DNA from 2 places in the Photobacterium sp. WH77 genome. Region 2 is predicted to be linked to the other one. Evidence: riboswitches for the same ligand, from Rfam matches in the RefSeq annotation. Region 2 holds a riboswitch; the other holds the start of a gene.

Region 1 (4,367 bases), on a different contig from region 2:
ACGCTGGTTCTCTTATGTTGCTGCGTCACGCTGTCTGTCCCCATGTTCTTCCCGGAAGCGCGACCAGAAGTCGCCGTCAACCGAATCATTACCCTCTGGGCTGGCTGGTTGTTTTTTGTGGCGCTGCAGCAGTTTGCTTTCAGCCAGACACAGCGCCAGCAAATACTCTGGCTGCTTTTAAAAGCGGTCTGGCTGCAAGCCGCGCTGGCCTGGTATCAGTTTCTGTGGATCTCGCCGGACAATGGCATCGGCTATAACACGGATCTCAACCGGCCCTACGGGATTTTTCAGCAACCCAACGTAATGGCCAGCTTCCTGGCCACCGGGCTCGTTCTTTCGGCTTACCTGCTGGCACGGCAGCCGATGGTTCAGGGCCGCTGGACGCTCTCCCACCTCGGTCTTCAGTTAACGCCTGTCGCTGTGATCCCCATGCTGTTCGTGCTCAGCTCACGAACCGGCTGGATTGCCAGTGTGGCGGGGGTTTTGCTTATCCTGCCCTACCTGATACAGTTTGCCGCCCGGGTACAATGGCGAGTATGGCTGATGATGCTGGTCATGGGATTAAGCGTGACCTGGAACCTGACCAGCAGCCTGAACTGGAATCCGCAGCCGGGCAGAGTGTCGCTGGAAAGTGCCCGCTCAGTGATCTACCCGCAAGCGCTGGACATGTTCCTGCACTCACCGGCCACGGGCGTCGGCTATGGTAATTTTGAACCCGCTTATCTGATGCAGACAGCGCAAGCGCATCAGGCCGATCCTGAAACGCCCCATGGGTTACCCGGGCTGGATCATCCCCATAACGAGTTACTTTTCTGGGCCAGTGAAGGGGGTATTTTACCTGTACTGGCACTGCTGATTGCGGCAGCGGCGGTGCTGGCTAAAATTCGCCGCGCACCGGCCAACACTCAGCTGGCTCTGGTCGCGCTCCTGTTTCCAATAACACTGCATACCCAGCTTGAATACCCCTTTTACCACTCCCTGATCCACTGGATTATTTTTGTGTTTCTGATCTATTGGGTTGATGCCCTGAGTGCGAAATACTTCAAACAAACACTGCGATTTTATAAGCCCTTCAGAATCAGCGCCATGCTTTTGCCTGTTGTCGTCAGCCTCTTTATGGCCACCACCTTATATTCAGGCGCCATGCTGACCCGCTTTGAATCATCCACGCCACCCGATTTAACCGCCCTGGATAAGGTCAATAACACCTGGGCCTGGCGCAACCGGTTTGAATGGGATCTTTATCAGACCCAGTTGAAAATGGGCATTCAGCAGGATAATCCTGCGTTGCTGACAAGCTTTATCCATTGGGCTGACCATAAAGCCAAAGAGCTGCCAAGGCCCATTCTGTATCAGTTTCTGATCAAAGCTCATCAGGCATTGGCAAACACTTATCAAGCTGAACAGGTTCGCGAAGAGGCCCGGTATCTTTTCCCGGGTATGGATTTCAGCGATGAAGCGTTACCGCAGTTTTCCAAGCCAAAAACCGTAACCCCCTCGCCGCAGATAGCACAGGCTGAAGGGCAAGCAGACAAAGACTGAAAACAAGAACTGAAGACTTCCCCAAAAAAAAAGCGGCTGCCCGGGCAGCCGCATCTTTTCCTTGCTGATAATTATTTCAGCACCTCTTCCAGCGCCTTCAGGCACAGAGCGATATTCTCTTTACGTGCACCGTATCCCATCAGTCCAATGCGCCATGCTTTTCCGGCCAGAGCCCCCAGGCCGGCTCCGATTTCCAGGTTATACTCTTCCAGCAGAGTCTGACGCACTTTCGCATCATCGGCCCCGTCAGGGATAAAAACAGCATTGAGTTGCGGCAAGCGGCTTTTCTCATCCACCACAAAGCGGATCCCCATAGCTTCCAGGCCATCGCGCAGTAACTCGTGCATCTCGGCATGGCGCTGCCACGCATTTTCCAGCCCTTCATGTTGTAAACGAACCAGTGCTTCGTGCAGCGCATACAAGCTATTGACAGGGGCTGTATGGTGATAGCTGCGCTTACCTTCACCACTCCAGTAGGCCAGCACCAGGCTTTGATCCAGAAACCAGCTCTGAACCGGTGTCTTACGTTGCTGAATTTTCTCCACGGCCCGCGGCGAAAAGGTCAGCGGAGACAGGCCCGGTACACAGGACAAACACTTCTGACTGCCTGAGTACACGGCATCCAGTTGCCATTCATCAACCTTCAGCGGCACCCCGCCCAATGAGGTTACCGCATCAACAATGGTCAGGCAGTCATGGTCACGGGCTAAACGGGATAAGGTTTCAGCATCGCTCAGTGCACCGGTTGAGGTTTCCGCATGCACAAAAGCCAGTATTTTCGCATCCGGATGGGCTTTGAGTGCGGCTTCAACGGCTTGCGGATCAACCGGCTCTCCCCATTCATTATCCACCAGCACAGCTTCACCGCCGCAGCGCACAACATTTTCCCGCATCCGCTCGCCAAATACCCCGTTACGGCAGACGATCACCTTCTCGCCCGGCTCAACCAGATTGACAAAACAGGCTTCCATTCCTGCACTGCCCGGCGCAGATACCGCTATAGTAAATGGGTTGGTAGTCTGAAATGCATACTGAAGCAATTGCTTAAGCTCATCCATCATTCCAATGAACAGTGGGTCAAGATGACCGACAGTCGGGCGGCTGAGCGCCTGCAACACCTGCGGATAAATGTCCGACGGACCGGGTCCCATCAGTATGCGTTGAGGTGGGTAAAAACTGTGAATTGTCATAAGGCTTCTCCATCTGCACAGACACATAAGTTACTTATAATTCAGTGCATTAGTTATTGTTGGCAACAGTCGCTTTTACAGGGCATTCCTAGCGAGCATAACAGAACCACCCGTACCTGAAACCAGGCAGGCAAATTTATGCAAAGTCAGTAACAATCTTGACACAGAAAAATGCATTCAAGCATTGACAAAGCCCCCCCTCTCATATTCAATAAGGGCAATTTTTGTTCACCCTGAGAAAGCTCATTTTTCAGGTGAAAACGGAAGAGGCGCGTTATCCAGGTATCTATGCGGCGGGGCCCCACCCCAAAGCACCATAGAGAGGGGGAGCAACGCCGAGATACGGTGAGACAGGGGGCTTGCCGTATCGGCTTTGAAGGTTGAATCCTTCTGGCTGTCACCTGCATCATCCAGTGCAGGTGGAGAGCTTCTGGTAGCAGCAGTCTTAGTACGTCTCGCCTAATGGCTCTTCTGACACTCAAGTCGGAAAGATTCCCCAAATTTTGCCCCATGTTTACGCTTTGTTAAGTGGGAGATCACATTGAGCCCTGTAATTTCTTCTTCAGCGTTGAACGCTGAAATCACAGTCGCAAAATTTGGCGGCACTAGTGTGGCTGATTTCGTTGCAATGAGCCGTAGTGCTAAGATAGTTATCAATAATCCGACAACCAAACTGGTGTTGATCAGTGCGTGTTCCGGTGTGACTAATATTTTAGTCGAACTGGCCAACGGCGTGGCCGATGCCGGGCACCGACATAACCTGATGGAGCGCCTTCGCGCCATTCACCACAGCGTGCTGGCGGATTTACAGCAGCCTGAACAGGTTGCGGGTAACATTGATGAACTGCTCGATCAGGTCGCCGAACTTGCCATAAAAGCCGCAGAACATAAATCGGCTGAGCTGACAGATCAACTGGTTGCCAACGGTGAATTGCTGTCTACCCATCTGTTTACGCAAATCATGTGTGAGATGGGTGCTGACGCATTGCGCTACGATATCCGGGAAGTGCTGCGTACTGACAGCCGCTTTGGTAAAGCCAGCCCTGAACAGGAAATGATTCGTCAACTGACAGAGGAAAAGCTATTACCTCTGCTGCAGGATAAGATTATCGTTTCTCAGGGTTTCATCGGTAGTGATGAGCAAGGTCGCACCACAACACTTGGCCGCGGTGGCAGTGATTACAGTGCCGCCCTTATGGCTGAGGCGGTGAGTGCCGGCACATTGGAAATCTGGACTGACGTCCCAGGCATGTACACCACAGATCCGCGTATTGCGCCCAAAGCCACGCCAATCAAAGAAATCAGCTTCAGCGAAGCCTCTGAGATGGCCAATTTTGGCGCCAAGATCTTGCATCCATCGACATTGATCCCGGCCGTTCGCCGTCAGATCCCTGTGTTTGTTGGATCGTCCAGGGCACCAGAGCAAGGCGGCACCTGGATCCGTAAATCCGTTACTGAAGCACCGCTGTTCCGTGCGCTGGCACTGCGCTCGAACCAGACCCTGATCACCCTGACCAGCCTGAACATGTTTCATGCTTATGGTTTCCTGGCCGAAGTCTTCCGGATTCTGGCTGAGCATAAGGTCTCTGTTGATCTGATTTCTACCTCTGAAGTCAGCGTGTCTTTGACCATGGA
Region 2 (4,367 bases):
GGTTGAGCGACACCCTGAAAGGTGTGGAATCCCAAAAGATGAAAACGTTGTCTGAGTGGGATCAACTGGGTGTGCGCCGTTTGAATGGCACTGCACTACCTAAGGTAGATATCAATGCATGGCTGGTGCAACCAGACGATAATCATGGCAGAGCTTACTTAGTGTACGGTAATTACCAAACATTACTGAAATGGAACCGGTCGCATTATTTTGCGTTAGCCGTCAGTACACTGGCAGACAGTATTCGGTAGCTGCGGATTTAGCTGAACAAAAAACGATATGCGTTATTAATTGCGAATAATAAAAAACCCGGCAGCAATGCCGGGTTTTTTGATCTGGTCTTGATCAACCTTGTTTGATCAAAGCTTGAAGTCGTCCAGAGATTTACCTTCATCCAGTGCTTTTTTAAGAGCGCTTGGCGTGCGGCCTTGGCCTGTCCAGGTTTTCTCTTCACCGTTTTCATCGATGAACTTGTATTTAGGCGGGCGAGCTGCACGCTTGGTTTTTGCTTTACCAATGTTTGCCATCAGTTCTTCAGGATCAATACCATCAGCCAGTAGCATATCTCGGTATTGCTTCAGTTTTTCTTCGCGCTCTTTTTCTTTCGCGATTTCTTCCGCTTCTGATTCTTCACGTTCATCAACCACGGTCTGAAGTTTTTCCAGGGCTTCTTTCAGTTGCTCCAGTGAATATTCACGAGCAAGTGCACGAAGACTACGAAGGTTTAATAGCGCTTTCATTGCATCAGACATTTCAAATTTCCTGTTGGCGTTATACTAATTATTAGTGAATCACTTTATATCTGCAATAGTAATACTTTTTAAACCCAACTGCCAAATAAAATTGTTAGTTTGCATTATTAATCAGGCGGTTTTTTATACTTGAACTTTATCTTTGAACAATGAAAGGCGGCACCATTCGTTTTTTTGCTTGTTAATAAAATGGGGGAGTACGAATATTTTAACTTGCTGTAATGCTAATAATTTCATATTCATTTACAGTGCGTTTTGGGCGCAAATGTAAGTAAATACAGAAGATTAGTGCAGTAGTATTAACTCAAAGTAGCAGATATTGGCTTTCTGTAGTTGCAAATCAGATAACAAAAAGTAGAATACGCGATTCCTTGACTAAGGGTAGAGGTGCATTATCTATCAGTAACTGGCGGGAGGTGACCCCGAGGAACGTCAGTGAAAGGAGCTAATGCCGAAGTAAGGCTGGTCTGTCAAATCACCTTGCTGGGGTTGTCACTGAAAGGGACAACACTGCCATAGTAACTTACAATTAACTATGGAGCGCTACTGTGGGGTCGGGAGGGGCATCAGTCTCTTTCCTATATCGCTTCCCATCACGGTTGACATCGGTACCGTGTTTAACAGTAGATCTCCAACCACGATCGGTTGTAGTAGAGATCATGAACCTAGTAGATTTTTCCCAATCCTCCATTTCCATTTTACCGCCACTCGTGGCGTTAAGCCTTGCTATTCTTACTCGACGAGTGCTTCTCTCGCTGGGTATTGGCATTTTGATCGGTGCGTTATTGCTGACTGATTTCAGTATGTTCAATACTGTCTCTTATTTGAGAAACAAAATTGAAGGGCTGTTTATAGATGGTGACAGCATCAATACCTGGAATATGAGTATTGTTGCTTTCTTGCTTTTATTAGGCATGACCACAGCATTACTGACGCTCTCTGGCGGTACGCGTGCTTTTGCACAATGGGCGCAAACTAAGATTAAAAGTAAACGCGGTGCAAAACTTTTAGCGGCTTTTCTTGGCGTGTTTATTTTTGTTGATGATTATTTCAACAGCTTGGCGGTTGGTTCGATTTCCCGGCCAGTCACCGACCGCTTTTATGTTTCCCGCTCAAAACTGGCTTATATTCTGGACTCCACTGCCGCACCTATGTGTGTACTGATGCCTGCATCCAGTTGGGGGGCATATATCATTACAGTGGTGGGGGGTATTTTGGTTTCACATGGTGTGACTGAATATTCTGCGTTGAGCGCCTTCATGCAACTGGCTCCTATGAATTTTTACGCTGTGTTCGCGCTGCTGATGGTATTTGTTGTTGCCTGGTTCCAATTAGATGTTGGTTTGATGAAGAAGCATGAAGTTCAGGCCAGTCATGCTCGCGGGTTTGACAATGAAGAAGTTCATGCCGAAGCCAAAGATTTGAATGACGAACTTGAAATAGAAGAAAGTGAAAATGGAAAAGTGGGCGATCTCATTATTCCTATTCTGGTACTGGTGGCAGCCACATTATTCTTCATGATCTACACCGGTAATCAGAGTTTGCAGGCTGACGGTAAACCGTTTTCTATTCTTGGCGCATTTGAGTCTACCGATGTTGGGGCCTCTTTGTGTTACGGCGGTCTGCTGGGGTTATTATCGGCACTGGTTGCCGTTGGACGCCAGGCTATTCCGGTAAAGCACATTGCGCATGCTTTATGGATTGGTGCGAAATCCATGTTCGGTGCCATTCTTATTCTGTTTTTTGCCTGGACAATCGGTAGCATAATCAGCGATATGGCAACAGGTAAATTCCTGTCGACTTTGGTTCAGGGCAATATTAACCCTGTCTGGTTGCCTGTGATTCTGTTTCTGCTGGCCGGTATTATGGCTTTCTCGACCGGTACGTCCTGGGGCACCTTTGGTATTATGTTGTCGATAGCCGGTGATCTGGCTGCGGCAACTGACATCAGCCTGATTCTGCCTATGCTCAGTGCGGTACTGGCTGGTTCTGTTTTTGGCGATCACTGTTCACCTATTTCAGACACCACCATATTGTCTTCAACGGGGGCACGCTGTAATCACATTGACCATGTGTCGACACAGTTGCCTTACGCATTGTCCGTTGCACTTGTTTCTGCAGTAGGCTTTACCGTGTTAGGGATGACAGAATCTCTGGCGGTGTCTTTTGTGGCTGCGACAGTCGCTTTCTTACTGGTTTGTGTATCCCTTGCCTGGATTGCCAAACGCCCGCTGAAAGGCGCGTAAGAGCAGCTTAGCTATCGTAGAAAGATGGCACTGAACCGGCTTAGTCTGCACTGAGCCGGTTTTTTTATCTCTGTGTACAGTAATTCATCGTAAAGTGGTCTCACCGCATGAAGCCGGGAGCCAGACTTCCAATTCGCATTCTTCTTCGGTAGCATCTTGCGATATTCAGAGTGATGCGGAAAGCCTGATGGCGCAAATGTATTTTTATTACTCGGCGATGAATGCCGGGAAGTCGACGACGCTGTTGCAGTCGTCTTTTAACTATCGTGAACGCGGCATGTCGCCGGTAATTTTTACCGCAGCCATTGATAACCGGTTTGGTCAGGGTAAGGTCAGTTCCAGAATTGGTCTGTCTGAAGAGGCTGAACTGTATAGCCCGGAAGATAACCTGTGGGATAAGCTGTCTCAGATGAACAGCTTGTCACGAGTGGATTGCGTGTTAATGGATGAATGCCAGTTCCTGACGAAAGATCAGGTTCACCAGTTGACTGAAGTGGTCGATAAACTGGATATTCCTGTGCTTTGCTATGGCTTGCGTACCGATTTTCGTGGTGAGCTGTTTGAAGGTAGTCAGTACCTGCTGGCCTGGGCCGATAAACTGGTCGAACTGAAAACCGTTTGTCATTGCGGCCGAAAAGCGAACATGGTGATTCGCCATGATGCGTCAGGTAAAGCCATTGCAGATGGCGATCAGGTTGAAATCGGTGGTAATGACAGATACGTATCGGTTTGCCGGAAGCATTATAAAGAAGCGATGGATCAAGCTCGTCAGGCGGCGAAAAGCGCCTGATAAAGCCAACGTAATAATTAATGAAAACAAAATATAAAAGGAAGCTGCTGAAGCTTCCTTTTTTAATGAGGCTTGTCGCGGACTTTAGCCTTTGTGCCTTTCCTGTAGTTTGGCAATCACATCAGACAGGCTCAGACCCTGATCCTGAAGCAACACTATCAGGTGATACATCAGGTCGGCTGATTCGGAAATTACCTCCTCTTTGTCACCCGCCGTTGCCGCAAGCGCGACTTCAACGCCTTCTTCGCCCACCTTCTGCGAAATCCGCTTGGTGCCACGAGCGTAAAGGCTGGCGGTGTAAGAGGACTCAGGATCGGCGCCTTTGCGGGCTGCCAGCACTTGCTCCAGTCGGTGAAGAAACACCAGATCGGGGGCGGTGGCAGTGTCTCCGCTGTCTGTGCTGCCCTTGTCGAAACAGGTGGTTGTACCGAGATGGCAGGTGGGGCCAACAGGCTCGGCGCTGACCAGGAGGGTATCCTGATCACAGTCGAGCTGAATTTGTTTGAGTTGCAGCACATTGCTGGATGTCTCGCCTTTAGTCCAAAGACGTTGTTTGCTGCGTGACCAGAAAGTCACCTG

What was found. Region 2 has a riboswitch for lysine ahead of L6J37_RS03385 (Na+/H+ antiporter NhaC family protein). Riboswitches for the same ligand answer to the same signal wherever they lie in the genome.
Region 1: linked by a shared signal. The riboswitch ahead of lysC (lysine-sensitive aspartokinase 3) and the one ahead of L6J37_RS03385 (Na+/H+ antiporter NhaC family protein) in region 2 are both predicted to bind lysine.

The regions. Positions count from the first base shown of each region.
Region 1 covers NZ_JAKLTE010000005.1:19,965-24,331, reverse strand. Annotated here, with positions in the region: gene L6J37_RS06575 (PglL family O-oligosaccharyltransferase) at 1-1,542, shown strand, start outside; gene L6J37_RS06570 (pyridoxal-phosphate-dependent aminotransferase family protein) at 1,614-2,732, opposite strand; lysine riboswitch at 2,989-3,170, shown strand; gene lysC (lysine-sensitive aspartokinase 3) at 3,274-4,367, shown strand, end outside.
Region 2 covers NZ_JAKLTE010000002.1:206,612-210,978, forward strand. Annotated here, with positions in the region: gene L6J37_RS03375 (lytic murein transglycosylase) at 1-251, shown strand, start outside; gene L6J37_RS03380 (H-NS family histone-like protein) at 360-752, opposite strand; lysine riboswitch at 1,127-1,306, shown strand; gene L6J37_RS03385 (Na+/H+ antiporter NhaC family protein) at 1,412-2,998, shown strand; gene L6J37_RS03390 (thymidine kinase) at 3,186-3,788, shown strand; gene hisIE (bifunctional phosphoribosyl-AMP cyclohydrolase/phosphoribosyl-ATP diphosphatase HisIE) at 3,873-4,367, opposite strand, start outside.